3 regions of the Streptomyces sp. RLA123 genome follow, and region 3 is predicted to be linked to each of the others. Evidence: riboswitches for the same ligand, from Rfam matches in the RefSeq annotation. Region 3 holds a riboswitch; each other region holds the start of a gene.

Region 1 (7,650 bases), 770 kb from region 3:
CGGACTCGCCGGCCGTGTCGTCGACGAGCGGGTCGCATTGGACGAAGGTGTGCTCGGCCAGGAGACCGTGGGTCCCGGCGGCATCGCCTACGGCCTGCGGACGATCCCCGTCGCGGTCGACATCGCCCGCCGCGTCGCGCGGCTCGCGCCCGAGGCCTGGGTCATCAACTTCACCAACCCCGCGGGCATGGTCACCGAGGCCATGTCCCACCACTTGGGCGACCGCGTCATCGGCATCTGCGACTCCCCGGTGGGCCTCGGCCGACGTGTCACGCACGCGCTCGGTGTCGATCCCGCGCGGGCCCGGCTGGAGTACGCCGGCCTGAACCACCTGGGGTGGCTGAGCGCCGTCCGTGTCGACGGCGTGGATGTGCTGCCCCGCCTGCTCGCCGACGACCGGGCGCTCGCCTCCTTCGAGGAGGGCAGGCTCTTCGGCGCCGACTGGCTGCGCACCCTCGGCGCGGTCCCCAACGAGTATCTGCACTACTACTACTTCGCGCGCGAGGCCGTCGCCGCCGCCAGAGCCGCGGAGCAGACCCGCGGCGCCTTCCTCCTCGACCAGCAGCGGAGCTTCTACGACCGGATGCGGGTGCCCGGCACCCCGCCCTTCGCGACCTGGGACGCGACGCGCCTGGAGCGCGAGACCACCTACGGGGCGGACGTCCGCGAGGCGGCGGGCGCGGGCGAACGGGACGCCGCCGACCTGGAGTCGGGCGGCTACGAGCGCGTGGCACTGGCCCTGATGCGGGCCATCGCTCGGGACGAGCGTACGTCGCTGATCCTCAACGTCCGCAACCGCGGTGTCCTGGAGGCCCTGGACGCCGACGCGGTCGTCGAGGTGCCCTGCTTCGTGGACGCCAACGGCGCCCGCCCGATCGCGGGCGACCCGCTGCCCGGCCACGCGGCCGCCCTGGTGACCGCCGTCAAGTCCGTGGAGCGGGACGTCATCCTGGCCGCGGGCACCGGTGACCGCGCCGCGGCACTGCGGGCCTTCGCCCTGCATCCGCTCGTCGACTCCGTCGCCGTCGCGCGGCGTCTGCTGCGGGGCTACCTCGACCAGGCGCCCGGGCTCGGATATCTGCGGGACTGACGGCACGTCGGGCGGTGCGCGGCGGGGCTGATGCCCGGTCACGGAGCGCGGGATTCCGTAATGGTGCAGACCATTGACCCCATTGGTCTAGTCCTCCTAGGGTGTCCCCGACTCTCGCGCGCCTCCACCCGTCTCCGACCCGAGGTAACCGCATGCCCAGACAGCAGGGATCACGCGTCCGCAGAACCCTCGTCGGCCTCGTCGCCGCAGGCACCGCGCTGCTCACGGCGGGCCTGGTCACCGGCCCGGCCGCGGCCCAGCCCGTGACCGCCGCCGGGGCATCCCACGGCTCCGCACACGCACAGGGACACGCACAGCGACACGGGCAGGGCCAGGGCCAGGGACACGGCCATCACGACAGCCACGCCCGGTCCAAGGTCGTCGGGTACTTCATCGACTGGGGCGTGTACGCCCGCAACTACCACGTCAAGGACGTCGCCACCTCCGGCTCCGCGGCCCGGCTGACGCACATCAACTACGCCTTCGGCAATGTGACGGACGGCAAGTGCGCCGTCGGCGACTCCTGGGCCGACTACGAGCAGCCGTACGACGCGGCGGGCAGTGTCGACGGCGTCGCCGACAGCACCGCCGACGGCACGCTGCACGGCAACTTCGGCCAGCTGCGGAAGCTGAAGAAGCAGTACCCGGACCTCAAGATCCTCTGGTCCTTCGGCGGCTACAGCTGGTCCGGCGGGTTCGCCCAGGCCGCCGCCGACCCCAAGGCCTTCGCCGACTCCTGCTACCGGCTCGTCGAGGACCCGCGCTGGGCCGACGTCTTCGACGGCATCGACATCGACTGGGAGTACCCGGGCGCCTGCGGCATGACCTGCGACACCAGCGCCCGTTCCGCGTACCCGGACCTGATGCGCGCGCTCCGCGACCGCTTCGGGCGCAAGAACCTGCTCACCGCCGCCGTCACCGCCGACGCCTCGCCGGGCGGCAAGCTCGAGACGGCCGACTACGGGCGCGCCGCGAAGTACGTCGACTGGTACAACCCGATGACCTACGACTACTTCGGCACCTGGTCGGCCACCGGCCCGACCGCCCCGCACTCCCCGCTCACCGCGTACCGGGGCATCCCCGAGAAGACCTTCAACGCCGAGGCGACCGTGCAGAAGCTCCGCAGGCTCGGCGTCCCGGCCCGCAAGCTGCTCCTCGGGGTGGGCTTCTACGGCCGCGGCTGGACCGGGGTGACGCAGTCGGCGCCCGGCGGCAGCGCCACCGGCCCGGCCCCCGGCACATGGGAGGCGGGCAGTGAGGACTACAAGGTGCTCAAGACCCGCTGCCCGGCCACCAGTACGGTCGCGGGCACCGCGTACGCCCGCTGCGGCGACGAGTGGTGGAGCTACGACACACCGCGCACCCTGCGGGGCAAGGCCGCCTGGGCCAAGGACCAGGGGCTCGGCGGTGCCTTCTTCTGGGAGCTGAGCGGGGACACCTCCGACGGCGAGCTGATCACGGCCCTGGGGCGCGGGCTGCGCTGACCGGCACTCCGTACCCCGCGCACACGCCGAGGGGCCCGGCCGCGATCGCGGCCGGGCCCCGCGGGCGTCACCTCAGCGGGATGCGCCGAAGTCCTGGGTCCAGTAGCTGCCCGGCTGCGCCAGGCCGACTCCTATTTCCTTGAAGGAGCAGTCCAGCATGTTCCGCCGGTGACCGGGGCTGTCCATCCAGCCCTTCATCACGGACGAGGGGGAGGAGTAGCCGTACGCCACGTTCTCGCCGTAGGACCGCCAGTTGTAGCCGGCGGCGCTGATGCGGTCCGAGGGGGTGGAGCCGTCCGAGCCCGTGTGCGACATGTTCTCGTGCTCGGCCATGTCCGCGCTGTGCTCCTGGGCGGCGTCGGTGAGTCTGCCGTTGAGCTTCACCGCGGAGCAGCCGGCCTTGGCGCGTTCCTGGTTCACCAGCTTCACCACCGTGGCGACGTTCCCGGTCAGGGCGCCGGACGGTGCCGTGCCGGGCGCCTGCGAGGGGGCGGAAGCCGGAGGTGCGGGAGCCTCGGGGGCGGAGGAGGGGGCGCCGGCCCCGCCGCCGTGCGACCACTGGCCGCCCCAGCGCGCGTCCTGCCAGTGCCCGTGGGACCACGCGCCGTGCCGCGCGTTCTGCTGAGGGCTGTCGATGGATGCCATGGCGACCGAGGGCACTCCCACGGCGGCGACGGCGAGAGCGGCGACGACGATCTTGCGATGGCGCGTCTTCCGGCGGTGGTTCGTCATTGCGTGACCTCACTCGGTGGTTCGGCGTCCGTATTCACATCCCGCCTGAGCTGCGATGACGCCGTGCGGGCTCGGCCATTGTGCGGACGGTCCCGAGAGCGGGGCAATGGAAGATCGTTACTACGCCGAGTCGTAGCGAAGACGATCCTTGCGCTGCGAAGCGAGGCATGCGTGTGCCCGTTCGGCGCCTTGTTGTGAAAATCTGACGTCCCTTCAGGATGCCGTCCGCGTCGGGCGGACGGCCGGAAGCGACACGCGGATCGCAGACGGTCCGTCCTCCTGTGCGTGAAATGTCCGGTGCGGTAGGGATGGCTCGCATATGCCGTTCGGGGCCGTCTACTATGCGGTGCCGTAATCGCCCCGTCCGGGGTGACGGAGTTCACAGGGGGCTCGGGAACAGGTCGGGCAGGGCGGCGTACGAGGGCCAACACGCGGCACAATCGCCCCATGCGACACATACGCGTGATCGGTATCGGCGCCGGCGACCCCGACCACCTCACCCTCCAGGCAGTCAAGGCGATCGCCGGGACCGACGTCTTCCTCGTCCTGGGCAAGACCGGCGAACGCCAGGAACTCGTCCGGCTGCGCCACCGCATGCTGGAGGAGCACGCCCGCCCGGGCCACCGCGTCGTGGAGGTTCCCGACGCCGAGCGCGACCGCACCGCCCCCGGCTACCCGGCGGCCGTCGAGGACTGGCGCCGCCGCCGGGCCGACGTGGTGGAGCACCTCCTCGCGGAGCGGGTCGGCCCGGAGGAGACCGCGGCCTTCCTCGTCTGGGGCGACCCCGGGCTGTACGACAGCGTCATCGCCGTCCTCGACGACGTCCGCGCCCGCACGGACGCGACCGCCTTCACCTACGAGGTGATCGCCGGCATCAGCAGCGTCTCCGTCCTGGCCGCCCGCCACCGCACGACGCTCACCCGCGTCGGCCGCCCCCTCCAGATCACCACCGGCCGCCGGCTCGCCGAGGGCGGCATCCCCGAGGGTGTCGACGACGTCGTCGTCATGCTCGACGGCGAAGCGGCCTTCGCCGGGATCGATCCCGAGGGTGTCGAGATCCACTACGGCGCCTACCTGGGCACCGACGACGAGATCCTCGTCTCCGGCCCGCTCGCGGAGACCGCCGGGCGCATCCGCGAGCTGCGGGCCGAGGCGCGGGCGCGCAAGGGCTGGATCATGGACACCTACCTGCTGCGCCGCTGACCCGCACCGCGGGTCCCAGGGGTCCCGGGGGAGTCGGCTCCTGTCTTGCCGGGAACGCGGCCGAGGGGCGGGGGAGTTCGGCTTCCGCGGGCGGGGCGGACGGACGTTGCCGCAGGTGATGGGCGCGTGGGTGTTGTCACACTCGCGGGTGCCGCCTTGAAGCGGCGCGTCCCCGGGACATAACCTTCCCTCCGCCTCTGGTGGGGGAAGCCGGTCGAATTCCGGCGCTGGCCCGCAACGGTGGGCCGCGCGGCATCCGTGATGCCGTCCGCGGCGAGCCCGATGACCCGTCGGCGGCGCTGGTTCTCATCCGTCGCGGTCACGGGACGAGGCCCCTGGGCACGGCCGCCCGCCTACCGCGCGGCCGCACTCGCGGGGTGCGTCCCGAAGGCCACCGTTCAGGAGGCTTCGTTGCGCATATCCGGCCGCACGGTCGCTCCCGCGCTCATCACCGCCGCCCTTGTCGCCCTGCCGGCGACGCCCGCAGCGGCCGCCCCGGCCGTGCCGTCGGATGCCGCGGCCGCGGCCGGATGGGCGGGCCGCCAGCTGAAGGACGGCGACCACGTCGAGGGCGACTTCGGCGCCGACCCCGGCCTCACGGCCGACGTCGTACTGGCCCTGTCGGCCACGCGTACGGGCAAGGGCGAGACCACCGCCGCGACCGACTGGCTGGCCGCGCACGCCGAGTCCTACCTCACCGGTGACACGCCCGGCGACATCTACGCGGGGTCGCTCGCGAAGCTCGCGCTGGTGGCCGAGGCGGGCCACCGCGACCCGGGAGCGTTCGCGGGCCGCGACCTGATCGCGCAGCTCAACTCCCGTATGCAGCCCAGCGGCCGCTTCACCGACCACGCCACCTTCGGCGGCACCGAGGTCAACGACTACTCCAACACGCTGACGCAGTCGCTGGCCCTGATCGCGCTGAAGCGGGACGGCGCCGCCGTGCCCGTCGAGGCCGTGGACTTCCTGCTCGCCAACCAGTGCGCCGACGGCGGCTTCCCGGTCTTCTTCCCGGACGCCGCCGCGGACTGCGCCTCCGACGCGGACGGCACCGGGATGGTCGTGCAGGCCCTGCTCGCCGCGGGCCACCAGGACGCTGCCGCGGGCAAGGCGCTGGACTGGCTGGTGAAGAAGCAGGGCAAGGACGGTGGATTCGCCGGCACGGGTCCGACCGCGGTCGTGAACGCCAACTCCACCGCCCTGGCGACCCAGGCCCTGCGGGCCGGCGGGCGCGGCGCGGCCGCCGGCAAGGGCGCGGACTGGCTGCGCGAACGTCAGGTCGGCTGCGGCGGCGCGGCCAAGGACCGCGGCGCGGTGGGCTACCAGGAGGCCAAGGCCGACGGCAGCGCGCTGCGCGCCACCGTGCAGGCGGTGACGGCACTGTCCGGGATCTCGTACGCGACCGTGGACGGCGCGGGCGCGACGGACGGACTGGCGACCCTGGACTGTTCGTCACCGAGCCCTACGGCCAGTGACTCCGCCACCGCCTCACCCACCGCCACCGGTGAGCCCACCGCGCCGGGCGGTTCCGCGACCCCCACCGGCACGGCGACCCCCTCCGCCTCCGCCTCCGCATCGGCCACGCCGAGCGCCACGGCGCAGGCCCCCGCCGGTTCGACGACCTCGGGCGGTACGGGAGGCACGCTGGCCAGCACCGGCACCTCCGTGCTGCCGCAGGCGGCGGGTTCGGCGGCACTCGTGGCAGCCGGCGCCGCGATCGTGGTCGCCGTGCGGCGGCGCCGCTCCGCGGGAACCCGGGCGTGATCCGGCAGGGCTCGGCGGCGCTGGCGGTCTGCGCCACCGCGGCCGCGGCGCTGCTGTGGCCCGCCGCCGCCCCGGCCGGTGCGGCAGGCGGCTGCTCCGGCGTGCTGGTCGTCGTGGAGGACCGTGGGGTCCCGGACGCCCCGTACCCGAGCCGGACCGGATGCGCGCCGTCACCGCAGAGCGGCATCCAGGCACTGCAACAGGCTGGCTTCTCGGTGCGGCTGGGCTCCGGTCCCTACGGCGGCGGCTTCGTCTGCGCGCTGGACGGCGCACCCGGCACGGGATGCGCGGCGGTGGACAAGGACACGTACTGGTCGTACTGGTACATGCTCCCCGGGACCAGCGACTGGGTGTACGGCGCGGCCGGACCGGCCGGCCGCACCCCGGTCAAGGGCGGCATCGACGCGTGGGTGTGGCAGGACTCCGGTGCCAACGAACCTCCGTCGCCGCGCAGCGCGGTCACGCCGACGCCGAAGCCGACGCCCCGTCCGGCTCATACCACCGCGAAGCCCGGCGGAGGTACGTCGGGCAGCGGGACTGGCGAATCGTCAGGTAACGGCGCGGGCGGATCCGGCAACGGCGGGTCCGGCGGCGCTGCCTCGCACCCGGCCGTGAGCGCGCGTGCGAGTGGCAAGGGCGCGACGCCCCGTCCCTCCGCGAGCCGGAGCGCCGCAGCCTCCCAGAGCCCCGACCCGAGCCCGTCCGCCGGCTCCCGCACCGGACCGGCCGGCACCACGAGCACTCCCGGCGCGGCCGCGACCGTACGCGGGGTGCCGTCGGCCGGCGCCGCCTCCGGCGAACAGCGCTGGAACGGCTGGCCGCTGGTGGCCGGCACCCTCGCGGTCGCGGCCCTGGCCGGCGCCGCCGTCGTCCGGGCCCGCCGGCGCGACCGCAGGACCCCGGAGGTGTCGGGCTGATGCCGCGCCCCGGCGCGCGGCTGCTGCTGCCCCGCCAACTCCATCCGTTCGCCTGGTGGGCCTGGGCCCTCGGGCTCGCCACCGCCGCGAGCCGCACCACCAACATCCTGCTGCTGGCCCTCCTGGGCGCCGCGGCCGGCTATGTGGTGGCCGCCCGCCGCACCCGCGCGCCCTGGGCGGCCGCCTACGGCGTCTTCCTGAAACTGGCCGTCGCGGTGGTGCTGCTGCGGCTGGTGCTCCAGTCCCTGCTCGTCGGCTACGGCGGCACCACCGTGCTGCTCGACCTGCCCGCGATACCGCTGCCGTCGTGGATGAGCGGCGTCAGGCTCGGCGGCCCGGTGACCGCGGAAGCGGTGTACTCGGCGTTGTGCGACGGCGTACGCCTGGGCGTCATGCTGCTGTGCTTCGGCGCCGCCAACGCGCTGGCCAGTCCCGCCCGGCTGCTGCGGGCGCTGCCGCG
Region 2 (7,650 bases), 1.8 Mb from region 3:
GTCCGCCAGCGCCTGCCCGGTATCCCAGGCGAGCCGGCTGGGCACTGCCTTGGGGTCGACGGAGTAGAAGTTGCGGCCGGTCGGCAGGACGTTGACCAGGCCGCGCAGCGGGGATCCCGAGGGGCCGGCCGGCACGAAGCCGCCGTCCAGGGCGTGCACGACGGCGTCGATCTCGTCCGTCGTACGGGCCAGCCGCGGCACGACCTGCCGGGCCGCGAAGTCCAGCACCCGCGCGACCTCCTCGGACAGGCCCTTGGCGACCTCGGCGACCGCCTCCGGGGCCCAGGCGGCGTCCTCCATCGCCTGTACCAGCGCGCGGGCCTGCTCCTCGGCCGCGTCGGCGGTCGTGCGGGTGGCCGCCGACTCGTCCAGGCCCAGGGCCTCGCGCAGTCCGGGCAGGGCGGCGGTGCCGCCCCAGATCTGCCGGGCGCGCAGGATCGCCAGCACCAGGTTGACCCGCGCGGCGCCGGCGGGCGCCTGGCCGAGCACATGCAGGCCGTCGCGGATCTGGGCGTCCTTGATCTCGCAGAGCCAGCCGTCGACGTGCAGCAGGAAGTCGTCGAACTCGGCGTCGTGCGGCCGGTCCTCCAGGCCCAGGTCGTGGTCGAGCCTGGCCGCCTGGATGAGCGTCCAGATCTGGGCGCGCACGGCGGGCAGCTTGGCCGGGTCCATGGCGGCGATCGCGGCGTGCTCGTCGAGCAGCTGCTCCAGACGCGCGATGTCGCCGTAGGAGTCGGCGCGGGCCATCGGCGGCACCAAGTGGTCGACGAGGGTGGCGTGGGCGCGGCGCTTGGCCTGGGTTCCCTCACCGGGGTCGTTGACGAGGAACGGGTAGATCAGCGGCAGGTCGCCGAGGGCCGCGTCGGGGCCGCAGGCGGCGGACAGGGCCGCGTTCTTGCCGGGCAGCCACTCCAGGTTGCCGTGCTTGCCCAGGTGGATCATCGCGTCGGCGCCGAAGCCGCCCTCGGCCTGTGCACTGGCGATCCAGCGGTAGGCGGCCAGGTAGTGGTGGGAGGGCGGCAGATCGGGGTCGTGGTAGATCGCGATCGGGTTCTCGCCGAAGCCGCGCGGCGGCTGGATGACGATCAGCAGATTGCCGCGGCGCAGCGCGGCCAGCACGATGTCGCCCTCCGGGTCGCGGCTGGTGTCCACGAACATCGAGCCGGGCGGCGGACCCCAGTGCCCGGTGACCGCGTCGCGCAGCTCCGCCGGGAGCGCGGCGAACCAGCGGCGGTAGTCGGCGGCCGGGACGCGCACCGGGTTGCGGGCCAACTGCTCCTCGGTCAGCCAGTCCTGGTCGTGGCCGCCCGCCTCGATCAGCGCGCGGATCAGCTCGTCACCGTCGCCCGAGGACAGCCCGGGGATCTCCTCCGCGGGCCCGAAGTCGTAGCCCTCCTCGCGCAGCCGGCGCAGCAGCGCCACCGCGCTGGCCGGGGTGTCCAGTCCCACCGCGTTGCCGATACGGGAGTGCTTGGTCGGGTACGCGGACAGCACCAGCGCGAGGCGGCGCTCCGCGGGCGGTATGTGCCGCAGCCGCGCGTGACGCACGGCGATCCCGGCGACGCGGGCGGCGCGCTCGGGGTCGGGCGTGTAGACCGGCAGGCCGTCCTCGTCGACCTCCTTGAAGGAGAACGGGACGGTGATCAGCCGGCCGTCGAACTCGGGGACGGCGACCTGCGTCGCGGCGTCCATCGGGGACAGCCCCTCGTCGCTCCCCTCCCACACAGCCCGCGAGGAGGTCAGGCACAGCGCCTGGAGCACCGGCACGTCGAGCGAGGTCAGCGCGCCCGCGTCCCACGCCTCCTCGTCGCCGCCGGCGGACGCTTCCGCGGGGCGGGTTCCGCCCGCGGCCAGCACGGTGGTGACGATCGCGTCCACACCGGTCAGCGCGGAGAGCAGTTCCGGCTCGGGTGCCCGCAGCGAGGCGACGTACAGGGGCAGCGCACGGCCCCCGGCCTCCTCGATCGCCACGCAAAGCGCCTCCACGAAGGCGGTGTTGCCGCTCATGTGGTGGGCCCGGTAGTAGAGGACGGCGACCAGCGGGCCCTCGGTGGCGGCCGCGGAGCGCTCCAGGCGGCCCCAGGACGGGGCGGAGGCCGGGGGCTCGAAGCCGTGACCGGACAGCAGCACGGTGTCGGAGAGGAAGCGGGCCAGCTGGGCGAGGTTGGCGGGGCCGCCGTGCGCCAGGTAGGCGTGGGCCTCGGCGGCGGTGCCGACCGGCACCGTGGACAGCTCCATGAGCTGCGCGTCCGGGGCCTGTTCACCGGTGAGCACGACCACGGGGCGCGGGCCGGCGAGCAGCGCATCCAGTCCCTCCTCCCAGGCCCGGCGGCCGCCGAGCAGGCGGACGACGACCAGGTCGGTGCCGTCGAGGAGCGCGGGCAGTTCCCCCGCCGTGAGTCGTGCCGGGTTGGCGAGCCGGTAGGGGACCGGCCCGTCCGCCGCACGGGCGCTGAGCAGATCGGTGTCGGACGTCGAGAGCAGCAGGATCACGTCGGGCGTGCCTTCCTCGGGGTCCGCGCCCCGGGCCGGTGGATGACGGCGGGAGTTCCTGGCTCCCGCGGCCCGGCATTACCCGTGGGCCGCGATGACAGTGGCGGGACCGCACCGGAATCGCACCGGTTTCCTCCCCTGGCGCCGTCGATGGCGTGGGCGCGACCCGAAAGCCGTCCCACTCGCATAGTAAGGGCTGGTGACGTTGCATGGGCCGTACACCTCCCAGGTGCCCGCGGGTATGCTCGCGGCCATGCCCACCGCCCCGGAATCCCCCGTGAACGGCGCCTTCGCCGTGCCCGCGGCGGGGCCCGCCGCCCGCGGGGACGCGTGCCCCGGGGCACTGCGGCTGCACGCCGCCGACGACGGTCCGCTGGCCCGGATCCGCATACCCGGCGGTTTGTTGACGTCCCATCAGGCAAATGTGCTGGCCGACGCCGCCGACGACCTCGGCGACGGCCGTCTCGACCTCACCTCCCGGGGCAATCTGCAACTGCGCGGCCTGCGCGCACCCGGCGCGGCGACCGCCCTCGCCACACGACTGGCCGCCGCGGGACTGCTCCCCTCGTACGCCCACGAACGGGCCCGCAATGTCATCGCCTCTCCCCTCGGCGGCCTCGACGGCAACGGGTACGCCGATGTGGCGGCCTGGGTGGCGGAGTTGGACGCCCTGCTGTGCGCGAGTCCCGCGGCGGCCGGGCTGTCGGGGCGATTTCTCTTCGCCTTCGACGACGGCCGCGGCGATGTCGCCGCACTGGGCGCCGATGTGACGGTGATCGCACGGCCCGGCCGCGCCACCGCCGAACTCCGCCTCGCAGGCACACCCGTCGCCCACGTGCCCGCCGCCGACGCACCCCGCTGGGCGCTGCGCGCCGCCGAGGCCTTCCTCACCCTTGCCGCCGGACACCCCACCCGCGCCTGGCGCCTCGCCGACGTCGACCCCACGGGCGCCCGCACCGCGGGGCTCCTGCCCGGCGCGGACGACCTCCCGCTCCGGAGCGGACCGGCCGGACCCCCAGGCGGGCACCGGGCGGGCCCCGCGCTCGGAGCCGTCCCCCAGCCCGGCGGCGGCACGTGGGTGCTGTCGGCCGGGGTACGGCTGGGGCGGGCGACCGCCGAGGCGTGGCGGGTCCTTGCGGAGGTCGCCGACGCGGCCCTCGGGCAGCTGCGGGTGACGCCGTGGCGCGGCGTGGTCGTGCCGGGCGCAGCGTCGGCCGGAGCACCCGAGGTGCTGGAACGCCTGGCCGGGGCGGGCTTCCTGACCGGCGAGGACTCTCCGTGGCGCGGCGTGACCGCGTGCGCCGGACAGCCCGGCTGCGCCAAGTCCCTCGCGGACGTACGGGCGGACGCCGTGGCCGCGGTGCGCGCCGGGGCCGCAGGTCCCGGACTGCCCCTGCTGCCCGTCCACTTCTCCGGCTGCGCACGCCGCTGCGGCCACCCGGACGGCGCCCGGGCCGACGTCGTGGCCACCGCCGCCGACCGCTACCGCGTCACCGTGGGCGACACCTCCGCGAGCACCTCCGCCCTGGACCTGCCCGCCGCCGTCGCCGCCGCCCGCCGTACGACTCCACCACCACCGAGGACCACGACGTGACCGAGTACGAGAAGGACGGCGCGGAGATCTACCGCCGGTCGTTCGCCATCATCCGCGCCGAGGCGGAACTCGACGCCCTGCCGCCGGACGTCGCGCAGGTCGCCGTCCGCATGATCCACGCGTGCGGCATGACCGACCTCGTCCGCGACCTGGCGTTCAGCCCGTCCGTGGTCGCGGACGCGCGCGCCGCGCTGCGCGCCGGGGCACCGATCCTCTGCGATGTGCAGATGGTCGCCAGCGGCGTCACCCGCAAGCGGCTGCCCGCGGACAACGACGTGGTCTGCACCCTCTCCGATCCCGCCGTGCCCTCGCTCGCCGCCGAACTCGGCACCACCCGCAGCGCCGCCGCGATGGAACTGTGGCGGGACCGCCTGGAAGGCGCCGTCGTCGCCGTCGGCAACGCCCCCACCTCGCTCTTCCGGCTGCTGGAGATGGTCGAGGCGGGCGGCCCCCGGCCCGCGGCCGTCATCGGCGTGCCGGTCGGATTCGTCGGCGCGGCCGAGTCCAAGGACGCCCTGGCCGCCCACCCCGCCGGCCTGGAGTACCTGATCGTGCGCGGCCGGCGCGGCGGCAGCGCGCTCGCGGCCGCCGCCCTCAACGCCCTTGCCACGGAGGACGAGATCATATGACCACCGGCCGTCTGTACGGAGTGGGCCTCGGCCCCGGCGACCCCTCCCTGATGACCGTGCGCGCCGTGGACGTCATCCGCTCCGCCGACGTGATCGCGTACCACTGCGCCCGGCACGGCCGCAGCATCGCCCGCTCGATCGCCGCGGCGCACATCCGCCCCGAGCAGATCGAGGAGCGGCTGATGTACCCCGTGACGACGGAGACCACCGACCACCCCGGCGGCTACCGCGGCGCCCTTGACGACTTCTACGCGGAGTCCGCCGAACTGCTCGCCGCGCACCTCGACGCGGGCCGCACGGTCGCCGTGCTCGCCGAGGGCGACCCGCTCTTCTACGGCTCGTACATGCACATGCACAAGCGGCTCGCCGACCGCTACCCGGCCGAGGTGATCCCCGGCGTCACCTCCGTCAGCGCGGCCGCCGCGCGCATCGGGCGGCCGCTGGTGGAGGGCGACGAGGTGCTGACGATCCTGCCCGGCACCCTGCCGGAGGAAGAACTCGCCGCACGGCTCGCGGCCACCGACGCGGCGGCCGTGATGAAGCTCGGGCGCACCTTCCCCGCCGTGCGCCGCGCGCTGGAAACGGCCGGGCGGCTGGCCGACGCGCACTACGTCGAGCGGGCCACGATGGACGCCGAGCGCCTGGCGATGCTGGCCGACGTCGACCCGGACTCGGTGCCGTACTTCGCCGTCGCGGTGCTGCCCAGCCGGATCGGCGAGCGCCCGGCCCCGCGTCAGGCGGAGGGCGAGGTCGTGGTCGTCGGCCTCGGGCCGGCCGGCCCGATGTGGCTGACGGCCGAGGCGCGCGCCGCGCTCGCCGAGGCGGACGAACTCGTCGGCTACACCACGTACCTGGACCGCGTCCCGGTCCGTCCCGGGCAGCTCCGGCACGCCTCCGACAACCGCGTCGAGGCCGAACGCGCCGAGTTCGCCCTCGATCTCGCGCGGCGCGGACGGCGGGTGGCCGTCGTGTCGTCCGGCGATCCCGGCGTCTTCGCGATGGCGACGGCCGTGCTGGAGGCCGCCTCCGCCGAGCCCTACCTCGACGTGCGGGTGCGGGTGGTGCCCGGCATCACCGCCGCGCAGTCGGCGGCGGCGCTCGCGGGCGCGCCCCTGGGGCACGACTACGCGGTGGTGTCGCTGTCCGACCGGCTCAAGCCCTGGACGGTGATCGAGGAGCGGCTGCGCGCCACGACCGCCGCCGATCTGGTGCTCGCGCTCTACAACCCGGCGTCCCGCAGCCGCCGGGAACAGCTGGAGCAGGCGCTGAAGGTGCTGCGGGAGGGCCGCGCGCCCGGCACCCCGGTGGTCGTCGCGCGCGACGTCGGCGGCCCGGAGCAGGCGGTGCGGATCACCACGCTGGAGGACCTGGACCCGGCGGCCGTGGACATGCGCTGCGTTCTGCTCGTCGGCTCCTCGCAGACCCGCGCGGTTCGGCGCGGCGACGGCACGACGGTGGTGTGGACGCCGCGCCGGTACCCGGCCTGACGCCCCCGCACCGCCTCACGCCCCGCCGCGCAGCCACTCCACAGCGCCCGCCACATCCGGGACGGCCGCGACGCCCGGCGGGGCGGGCGGACGGCGCACGATCACCACGGGCAGGCCGAGTTCGCGGGCGACGGCGAGCTTCGGGGCCGTCGCCGCGCCGCCGCTGTCCTTGGTGACCAGGACGTCGACGCGGTGGCGGGTCATGAGCGCCCGCTCCCCTTCGTGGGTGAACGGGCCGCGGTCCAGGACGACTTCCATGCGCGGCGGGTACGGCGGCTCGGGGGCGTCCACGGACCGCACCAGGAACCAGCGGCCGGCGTCCCCCGCGAAGGCCGCCAGGCCCGTGCGGCCCGTGGTCAGGAACACCCGCCCGCCGAGCGCGGGCAGCAGGGCGGCGGCCTCCGCGGGGGAGTCCACCGGGTGCCAGCGGTCGCCGGGAGCGGCGACCCAGCCGGGTCGGCGCAGGCCCAGCAGGGGCACCCCGGTCGCCGAGGCGGCCGCGGCGGCGTGGGCGCTCATCGTGCCGGCGAACGGGTGGGTGGCATCGACCACCACGTCGACGGCGTGCTCCCGCAGCCACCGCACCAGCCCCTCGGTGCCGCCGAAGCCCCCCGTCCGCACCTCCCCCGGCGGCAGCCGGGGTGCGGCCACCCGGCCCGCGAGCGAACTGGTCACCCGCCAGGCCGCCGGGTCGCAGGCCAGCGCCTCCGCGAGGCGGCGGCCCTCCGTGGTGCCGCCGAGGATCAGGACGTGCGCTTGCTTGCCGGTCACGGGCGCACTGTACGGGGAGCGCCCAACGGGCCGTGACGCCCGGCCGCGGCGGGCGGCCCCCCGCCCGGATCCCGGGCGGCCTGTCCGTGCCGGCCTCTAGGCTCGGGCCATGAGAGCCGAGGGAACGTTCACTGTGAAGAGCTTCGTGCCGGCCGCACTCGTGCCCGAGCCGGCCGTCACGACCGGGACGCCGGTCGGCGTCGCCACCATCGAGAAGGCCTTCGAGGGCGAGGTCGCCGGGCGCTCGGCGACCCTGTTCACCGCCGCCTACGACCAGGCCACCGGCGTCGGCACGTACGTCGCGATGGAGTCCTTCGAGGGCGCGCTGAACGGCCGCGAGGGCACCTTCAACTTCGCGCACTCGGCGACCACGTCGGGCGAGGACCGCACGGCGGAGTTCTTCACCGTCGTGCCGGGCAGCGGCACCGGCGCGCTGGCCGGGATCACCGGCACCGGCGGGCTGGCCGTCGACACGGACGGCACGCACCGCATCCGGTTCGACTACGAACTCGGCGGCTGAGCCGCGCAGTTTGCCGCGTGGCGGTGGACGCGCTCCGCCGAGTACAGGTGGCTGTCGCGGAACTGCTCCGCGCCCAGGGTGCGCCCGACGATGATCACGGCCGTGCGGACCACGCCCGCCTCCTTCACCCGCTCCGCGATGTCGCCCAGCGTCCCG
Region 3 (7,650 bases):
GTGCACCATGACCAGCGGCCGGTTGCGGCGCTGGCGCGTGGTCAGCCCGTCCTCCGGCACGACGCTCGGCTGTCCCTGTGGCATTACGCGGCCCTCCGTACGTCCCGCACCAGTGCCGCGACGCTGTCCGCGCGCAGCTCGTCCAACGTCACCGCGGTGCCGTGCAGTTCGCGCGCCAGCACACCCGCGAGCCCCAGCCGCACCGGCCCGGTCTCGCAGTCGACGACCACCGACGCGACGCCCCCGGCCGCCAGCAGGCGGGCGGCCCGCGACGCCAAAGGCAGCGGCTCGGGGCCGCCGGTCGCCCGGCCGTCGGTGACGACCACCAGCAGCGGGCGGCGCGAGGGGTCCCGCAGCCGCTCCACGCGCAGCACGTCGTGTGCCTTGAGGAGCCCGGCCGCCAGCGGGGTACGGCCGCCCGTGGGCAGCTTCTCCAGGCGTGCCGCGCCCGCGTCCACCGACGAGGTCGGCGGCAGGGCCAGTTCGGCGCCGGTGCCGCGGAAGGTGATCAGCCCGACCTTGTCGCGCCGCTGGTAGGCGTCCAGCAGCAGCGAGAGCACCGCGCCCTTCACGGCGCCCATGCGCCGCCGGGCCGCCATCGAGCCGGACGCGTCCACCACGAACAGGACGAGGTTTCCCTCGCGGCCCTCGCGCACCGCCTCGCGCAGGTCGTCCCGGCGGATCACCAGCCCCGGTCCGCCGCGGCCGCGGGCCCGCTGGTGCGGCGCGGCGGCCTGCACGGTCGCGGCCAGGTGCAGCTTGGTCAGCGTGCCCCGCGGCTGCCGGGCGCCTGTGGTCCTGCCGTGCGCGGTCCGGGCCCGGGACCGGCGGCCCGCGGCGCCCTCGCCGAGGCCCGGCACGGTCAGGGCGCGTGCCGCGAACGGCTCCGCCGAGGGCACCGCCGCCTGCTCGCGGGGAGCAGCGGCGCCGGGCGCGGCACCGGGAGTGCTGTCCGGGGCGGTGCCGGTGTCCGAAGGGGCGTCCGGCGTACCGTCGCCGTCCTGCGGCGGCTGCCCGCCCCCGTCGGGACCGCCGTCGCCACCGTCGCCGTCACCGCCGTCGCCGTCGCCGCCGTCCGGGCCGGGGTCCGGATCGGGGTCCTCGTCCCCGCCGCGGTGCTGCTCCAGCGTCTCGTCGAGCTTGTCCTCGTCCATGCCCGGCGCGTCGAAGGGGTTGCGGCGCCTGCGGTGCGGCAGTGCGAGCAGGGCGGCCTGCCGCACGTCCGGGTCGGTCACCTCCGTGCGACCCGCCCAGGCGGCCAGCGCGGTCGCCGTCCGTGCCATGACGATGTCCGCGCGCATGCCGTCCACCTCGAAGGCGGCGCATGTCGCCGCTATCTGGCGCAGCGAGCCGTCGCCGAGGCGGACCGAGGGCAGCAGCTCGCGCGCCGACGCGATCCGCGCCCGCAGCGAGCCCTCCTCGGCCTCCCACTTGGCGGCGAACGCCGCCGGGTCCTCGTCGTACGCCAGCCTGCGGCGCACGACCTCCACCCGCTCGTCGGTCTCCCGCGACGCCCGGACCTCGACGGTCAGCCCGAAGCGGTCCAGCAACTGCGGGCGCAGTTCGCCCTCCTCGGGGTTCATCGTGCCCACGAGGAGGAACCGCGCGGCATGGCGCACGGAGACGCCCTCCCGCTCGACATAGGACGCGCCCATCGCGGCGGCGTCCAGCAGCAGGTCGACGAGGTGGTCGTGGAGCAGGTTCACCTCGTCCACGTACAGCACGCCGCGGTGCGCGTCGGCCAGCAGGCCCGGCTCGAAGGCCTTCACGCCCTCCGCCAGCGCCCGTTCGATGTCCAGCGCCCCGACCAGGCGGTCCTCGGAGGCGCCCACCGGCAGCTCCACCATCCGCGCCGGCCGCGACGCGGGCCCGGCCCCTGAACGGTGCGGGCCGTCCGGGCACGCCGGGTCCGGCGCCGCGGGATCACAGCTGAAGCGGCAGCCCGCGACCACGTCCACCCGCGGCATCAGCGCCGCCAGCGCCCGCACCGCCGTGGACTTCGCCGTGCCCTTCTCGCCGCGCACCAGCACGCCGCCCACGGCCGGGCTCACCGCGTTCAGCAGCAGCGCCAGCCGCAGGTCCTCCATCCCGACGATCGCGGTGAAGGGATAGGGGGTGCTCACGCGGCTGCCTCCTCGTTGGTACGGGCATCAGGGCACGGGCGGGGCGGGCGGTTCACGGCGCGCCCGGAGGGACGAAGGGGAGACCGGGCGGGGGCCCGGATTCGATGAGGCGGAGCAGGGCGTCGGTGTCGGCGTGCTCCTCGACGAGGTCGCCGAGACGGTCGAGCTGCTCCTCGCGCAGCGCCGCGAACGCCGTGTCCGGTGCCGGGACGAAACGGCGTCCGGCCGCGTCGGCGACGCGGCGCAGGAAGGCGCGGCGGAAGCCGTCGCTCTCCAGGGAGCCGTGCCAGTGGGTACCCCAGACGGAGCCGGTGCGGCAGCCGTCGAGAAACGGTTCGTCGCCGCCGCGGACGTCGGCGACGCCGTGGTGGATCTCGTACCCCTCGACGGTCTCGCCCCAGGCCGTGCCGGACGGCCGGGCCAGGGTCTTGCCGGGCGCGAAGCGCACCCGTACCGGCAGCAGGCCGAGGCCCGGTACGAGGCCGGCCCGCGACTCGACCGGGTCGTCGATCGACTCGGCCAGCATCTGGAAGCCGCCGCAGATCCCGAGGACCGGGCGGCCCTGCGCCGCGCGCCGCACGATGGCGTCGGCCAGTCCGCGCCGGCGCAGCCATTCCAGCGCCTTGACGGTCCCCCGGGTGCCGGGCAGGACGACGAGGTCGGCGTCCGCGAGCTCCTCGGGCCGGTCGACGAAGCGCACGAGGACGCCGGGTTCGGCCGCGAGGGCGTCGACGTCGGTGAAGTTGGACATCAGGGGGACCGCGGCGACGGCGACCCGCAGCACGTCCTCGCCGTGCGGCGGTGCCGTGTCCGACTCCCGCACGGTGCCGCGCAGCGACATGCGCAGCCCGTCCTCCTCGTCGATCCCGAGGCCGTGCCGGAACGGCAGGACACCGTAGAAGCGGCGTCCGGTCAGACCGCGCAGCATCTCCAGCCCGGGTTCCAGCAGCGAGACGTCGCCGCGGAACTTGTTGACGAGGTAGCCGCAGACCAGCTCCTGGTCCTCGGGGCTCAGCAGCGCGGTCGTGCCGAAGAAGGACGCGAAGACCCCGCCCCGGTCGATGTCGCCGACGACGACCACCGGCAGCCGCGCCGCCCTGGCCAGGCCCATGTTGACGATGTCGCCGTGCCGCAGGTTGATCTCGGCGGGGCTGCCCGCGCCCTCGCAGATGACGGCGTCGTGGCGGGAGCGGAGCTCCTCCAGGCAGGCGGTGACGGTCTCCAGCAGTTCCGAGCGGCGCCCGTTGTGGTAGCCGCGTGCGCTCATCTCGCCCACCGGGCGGCCCATCAGCACGACCTGGCTCGTGCGGTCGCCGCCCGGTTTGAGCAGCACGGGGTTCATCAGCGCGGAGGGCTCCACGCGCGCGGCCTGAGCCTGCATGGCCTGCGCGCGGCCGATCTCGGCGCCCTCGCGCGTCACATACGAGTTCAGCGACATGTTCTGCGCCTTGAACGGGGCCACGGACACGCCCCGGCGGGCCAGCCAGCGGCAGATGCCGGCGGTGACGACGCTCTTGCCCGCGTCCGAGGTGGTGCCGGCCACCAACAGCGCTCCGCCGCTCATGCGTTCCCCCTCCGGACCGGCCGGTGCGAGGTCCACCGGTGCCAGGCCAGCCGGCCCCCGGCCGTGGCCACCAGGGCCAGCGCGCTCACCCGCCGCGACAGCCGCACCGCCCGCTCGATGTCCGCCACCTCCACCGTCCGGTTGCCGGCGCCGAGTACGGGCCGGTGCTCGATCCGGCCCCCGTACGTCAGCGTCCCCCCGAGCCGTACGCTCAAAGCCCCCGCGAACGAAGCCTCCACGGGCCCGGCGTTGGGGCTCGGGTGCCGGCCGCCGTCCGCGTGCCAGGCGCGCCACGCGCCGCGCCGGTCGGGGCCCGCCAGTACGGTGAGCGCGGCGGTCAGCCGGGCACCGGGGAAACCGGCCACGTCGTCAAGCCGGGCGGACGCCCAGCCGAACCGGCGGAAGCGCGGCGACCTGTGACCGACCATCGCGTCGAGGGTGTTGACCGCGCGGAAGCCCACGAGCCCCGGCACGCCGCCCAACGCGCCCCACACCAGGGCGCCGACGACGGCGTCGGAGGTGTTCTCGGCGACCGACTCGACGACCGCCCGGGCCATCTGCCGCTCGTCCAGGGCCTGCGGGTCCCGCCCGCACAAGTGGGGCAGCCGGGCCCGCGCCGCCGCGGTGTCCCCGGCGGCCAGGGCGGCGCCGATCGTCCGTGCCTCACGCGCCAGCGACGTACCGCCGAGCACCGCCCACGTCGAGGCGGCGGTCAACGCCACGGACGCGGCGGGGGAGCGGCGTACGGCGCGTGCGGCCCCCGCGGCCCCCGCGGCGGCCGCCGCGGCGCCCCCGGCGCACAACGCGGTGTAGAGGGCGCCCCGGCCGCGGTGGTCCTGCCACAACGCGCGCTCCAGTGCGCCTGCCGCGCGCCCGAAGGCGGCCACCGGATGCCCGCGTCGCGGGTCGGCGAGGGCGAGATCGGCCAGCCAGCCGAGAGCCGCCCCGGCGGCGAAGACCGACGGCGCGGCAGAGCCGGCGTCGGGTGTACGGCGACTGCCGCCCATCGCAGGTGTCCTCACTCAGGGTCCGCGCCCTGGCTCGACGTGACCGGCGGTGAGAGTCTCCTGGCTCCCGGATCGGCGGCACCCCCGGCCTTCCAGCCCGTGGTACGGGCCGTGGCCGCTGGTGGAGGCGCGCTCCCCGGTGACAGTGGCGGGACCGCGCCGGATTTTCACCGGACTTCCTCTCCTGCCGCCGTGTGGCGGTTCCGATACCACCACGCTCCGCTCCGGCCCGTCAACTCGTCCCGAAGCGGCCCGGAAAGGCGGAAACCCCAGCTCACGACCGGAAGGGCCGGGAGCTGAGGCCGAGTTCGCACCGCGTTCCGGGGCGTCAGGAGACGATCAGGAAGATCCCGTACGCCACGGCCGCCGCGCACAGCGCGAAGCACGCGTACGCGCCCGCGCGCGACACGGCGCCCTGACCGCCCCCGGCCGCGGCCGGCCGGGACAGGCCGACGATGCCGAGGGTGAAGAGGCCGACGAGGCCGACGGTGACGGCGAGACTGACGCCGAAGACGGAGCCGAGGGCCGCCCAGTCGATGTGCATGCTGCTGTGTCCTTCCGGGACCGGTGGGGCGGTGCCCGCCGTCAGGCGGTGGCCTTGGCGTGGCCGGTGTCGGCGGGCGGGCCGGCCGGGGTGAGGGCGCCCGCGGGCGGCGGCATCACGGCGGCGACGGCCGCGGTGACAATGCCCGACTGCCCGGCGTCCGTGTCCGCGCCGTCGTCGTTGACGTTGGTGTGGTCGACCGGCCTGCGGCGCGCGGCCACCCAGATCGCGGCGCACACGGCGAGCCCCAGCACGGCGACCGCGGTGACGCCGGCGTCACCCTGGTCCGCCAGGAGCGCGGCGCCGGCCGCGACCAGGCCGGCGGCCGGCAGGGTCAGCGCCCATGCGGCGGCCATGCGGCCCGCGGTGCTCCAGCGCACGACGCCGCCCCTGCGGCCCAGACCGGCGCCCATCACGGAACCGGAGCAGACCTGCGTGGTGGACAGGGAGAAGCCGAGGTGGGAGGAGGCCAGGATGACCGCCGCGGCGCCGGTCTGGGCGGCGAAGCCCTGCGGCGGCTGGATGTCGGTGATGCCCTTGCCCATGGTGCGGATGATCCGCCAGCCGCCGATGAACGTGCCGAGCGCGATGGCCAGGCCCGCCGAGACGATGACCCACAGCGGCGGGTCGGAGTCCGGGGCGACGACGTTGCCGGCGATGAGGGCGAGGGTGATGACGCCCATGGTCTTCTGGGCGTCGTTCGTGCCGTGCGCGAGGGAGACCAGGCCCGCCGAGGCGATCTGGCCGGCCCGGTAGCCCTTGGCGGTCGCGGCCGGGTCGCTGCCGCGGCTGATGCGGTAGGTCAGGCGGGTCGCCAGCAGTGCGGCGACCCCGGCGACGACCGGCGCGCAGACGGCCGGGACGAGCACCTTCATGACGACCGCGTCGCCGTTGACCGCCCCGAACCCCGCCGACGCGACGGAGGCGCCGATCAGACCGCCGAACAGGGCGTGCGAAGAACTGGAGGGGAGCCCCGCCAGCCAGGTCAGCAGATTCCAGACGATGGCGCCGACCAGCCCGGCGAAGATGACCTCGGGCTTGATCCCCGCGGTCTCGTCGAGGATCCCTCCGGAGATCGTCTTGGCGACTTCCACCGACAGGAACGCCCCGACCAGGTTCAGGACGGCGGACATCGCCACCGCCGTCCGGGGGCCCAGTGCGCCAGTGGAGATGGTGGTGGCCATCGCATTGGCGGTGTCGTGGAAACCGTTCGTGAAGTCGAACACGAGTGCGGTGATAATCACGATTCCGATCAGGAGCGTGATGTGTTCCATGTACCCAGGCATTCGTTCGATCCGACAGTGGCGGTGGCGACCGTACGGAGTCCGGGTGAACGGAAAGTTAACGATGGGAATCCTGGGGGTGCTGGGTTCCCCGGTCCCCGCGCGGCCGCTACTGACGCCCCGAAATCCGGTCGGCCGCCCGGGCGAGGGCGTCCGTCTCCGTACTGCGGCCGGACTGTTCGCGCCGGTCGGCGGCGCGGTAGGCCGCGTAGAGGCCGCGCACGCCGATCCAGCGGAACGGTTCGGGCTCCCAGCGGCGGACGCGGTGGTGCACCCAGGGCAGGGCCGTCAGCTCCGTGCCGTGGCCCTGTCCGGAGTCGAGCTGCACCAGGTCCCGCAGTGTGCGGGCCGCCAGGTTCGCCGTGGCCACACCGCTGCCGACATAGCCGCCCGCCCAGCCGAGCCCCGTCGAACGGTCCAGCTCCACCGTCGCGCACCAGTCGCGCGGCACGCCCAGCACGCCCGACCACGCGTGGTCGATCCCGACGCGTCCCGCTGCGGGGAAGAAGCGCACCAGGACCTCGCGCAGCGCCTCGACCGTCTCCGGCCGGGTGCGCCCGTCGTCGTCGGTGCGCGAGCCGAAGCGGTACGGCACCCCGCGGCCGCCGAGGGCGATCCGGTCGTCGGCCGTGCGCTGGGCGTACATATAGGCGTGCGCCATGTCGCCCAGGGTCTCGCGGCCCTCCCAGCCGATGGTGTCCCACACCTCGGCGGGCAGCGGCTCGGTCACGATCATCGAGGAGTTCATCGGCAGCCAGGACCGCTTGTGGCCCTTGATCGCGGCCGTGAAGCCCTCCGTGCAGCGCAGCACATAGGGGGCGCGCACGCTTCCGTACGGCGTCAGTGCGTGCTTGGGCCTGATCTCCGTCACCGGCGTGGACTCGTGGACCACCACACCGAGCGCCTCCACCGCCCGCGCCAGGCCCTGCACCAGCTTGGCCGGGTGGACGCGGGCGCCGTGCGGCGTCCACGTGCCGCCCGCCGTGTCCGCGACCCGCACCCGCCGGGCGGACTCGGCGGCGCCCAGCAGCAGCCGGTCCTTCTCCCCGAAGGCGACCTCCGCCTCGTGGAAGGCCCGCAGGCGCGCGAGTTGGGCGGGGGAGTGGGCGACCTCCAGGACGCCGCCCTT

The links. Region 3 has a riboswitch for cobalamin ahead of RV983_RS27580 (cobalamin biosynthesis protein). Riboswitches for the same ligand answer to the same signal wherever they lie in the genome.
Region 1: it holds a riboswitch for cobalamin, as region 3 does, so the genes downstream of both, RV983_RS31215 (prenyltransferase/squalene oxidase repeat-containing protein) here and RV983_RS27580 (cobalamin biosynthesis protein) in region 3, are expected to answer to the same signal.
Region 2: it holds a riboswitch for cobalamin, as region 3 does, so the genes downstream of both, cobN (cobaltochelatase subunit CobN) here and RV983_RS27580 (cobalamin biosynthesis protein) in region 3, are expected to answer to the same signal.

Annotation. Positions count from the first base shown of each region.
Region 1 is NZ_JBWDOR010000003.1:6,811,542-6,819,191, forward strand. Features, by position in the region: gene RV983_RS31195 (6-phospho-beta-glucosidase) at 1-1,090, shown strand, start outside; gene RV983_RS31200 (glycoside hydrolase family 18 protein) at 1,243-2,574, shown strand; gene RV983_RS31205 (CAP domain-containing protein) at 2,647-3,306, opposite strand; gene cobF (precorrin-6A synthase (deacetylating)) at 3,754-4,509, shown strand; cobalamin riboswitch at 4,691-4,818, shown strand; gene RV983_RS31215 (prenyltransferase/squalene oxidase repeat-containing protein) at 4,921-6,273, shown strand; gene RV983_RS31220 (hypothetical protein) at 6,270-7,190, shown strand; gene RV983_RS31225 (energy-coupling factor transporter transmembrane protein EcfT) at 7,190-7,650, shown strand, end outside.
Region 2 is NZ_JBWDOR010000003.1:4,238,020-4,245,669, reverse strand. Features, by position in the region: gene cobN (cobaltochelatase subunit CobN) at 1-2,493, opposite strand, end outside; cobalamin riboswitch at 2,524-2,686, opposite strand; gene cobG (precorrin-3B synthase) at 2,747-4,087, shown strand; gene RV983_RS19255 (precorrin-8X methylmutase) at 4,084-4,716, shown strand; gene RV983_RS19250 (precorrin-2 C(20)-methyltransferase) at 4,713-6,203, shown strand; gene RV983_RS19245 (cobalt-precorrin-6A reductase) at 6,219-6,974, opposite strand; gene RV983_RS19240 (DUF3224 domain-containing protein) at 7,084-7,494, shown strand; gene cobM (precorrin-4 C(11)-methyltransferase) at 7,476-7,650, opposite strand, start outside.
Region 3 is NZ_JBWDOR010000003.1:6,043,993-6,051,642, forward strand. Features, by position in the region: gene cobO (cob(I)yrinic acid a,c-diamide adenosyltransferase) at 1-84, opposite strand, end outside; gene RV983_RS27570 (putative cobaltochelatase) at 84-2,123, opposite strand; gene RV983_RS27575 (cobyric acid synthase) at 2,176-3,687, opposite strand; gene RV983_RS27580 (cobalamin biosynthesis protein) at 3,684-4,694, opposite strand; cobalamin riboswitch at 4,749-4,875, opposite strand; gene RV983_RS27585 (hypothetical protein) at 5,023-5,238, opposite strand; gene RV983_RS27590 (inorganic phosphate transporter) at 5,280-6,512, opposite strand; gene RV983_RS27595 (NAD(P)/FAD-dependent oxidoreductase) at 6,631-7,650, opposite strand, start outside.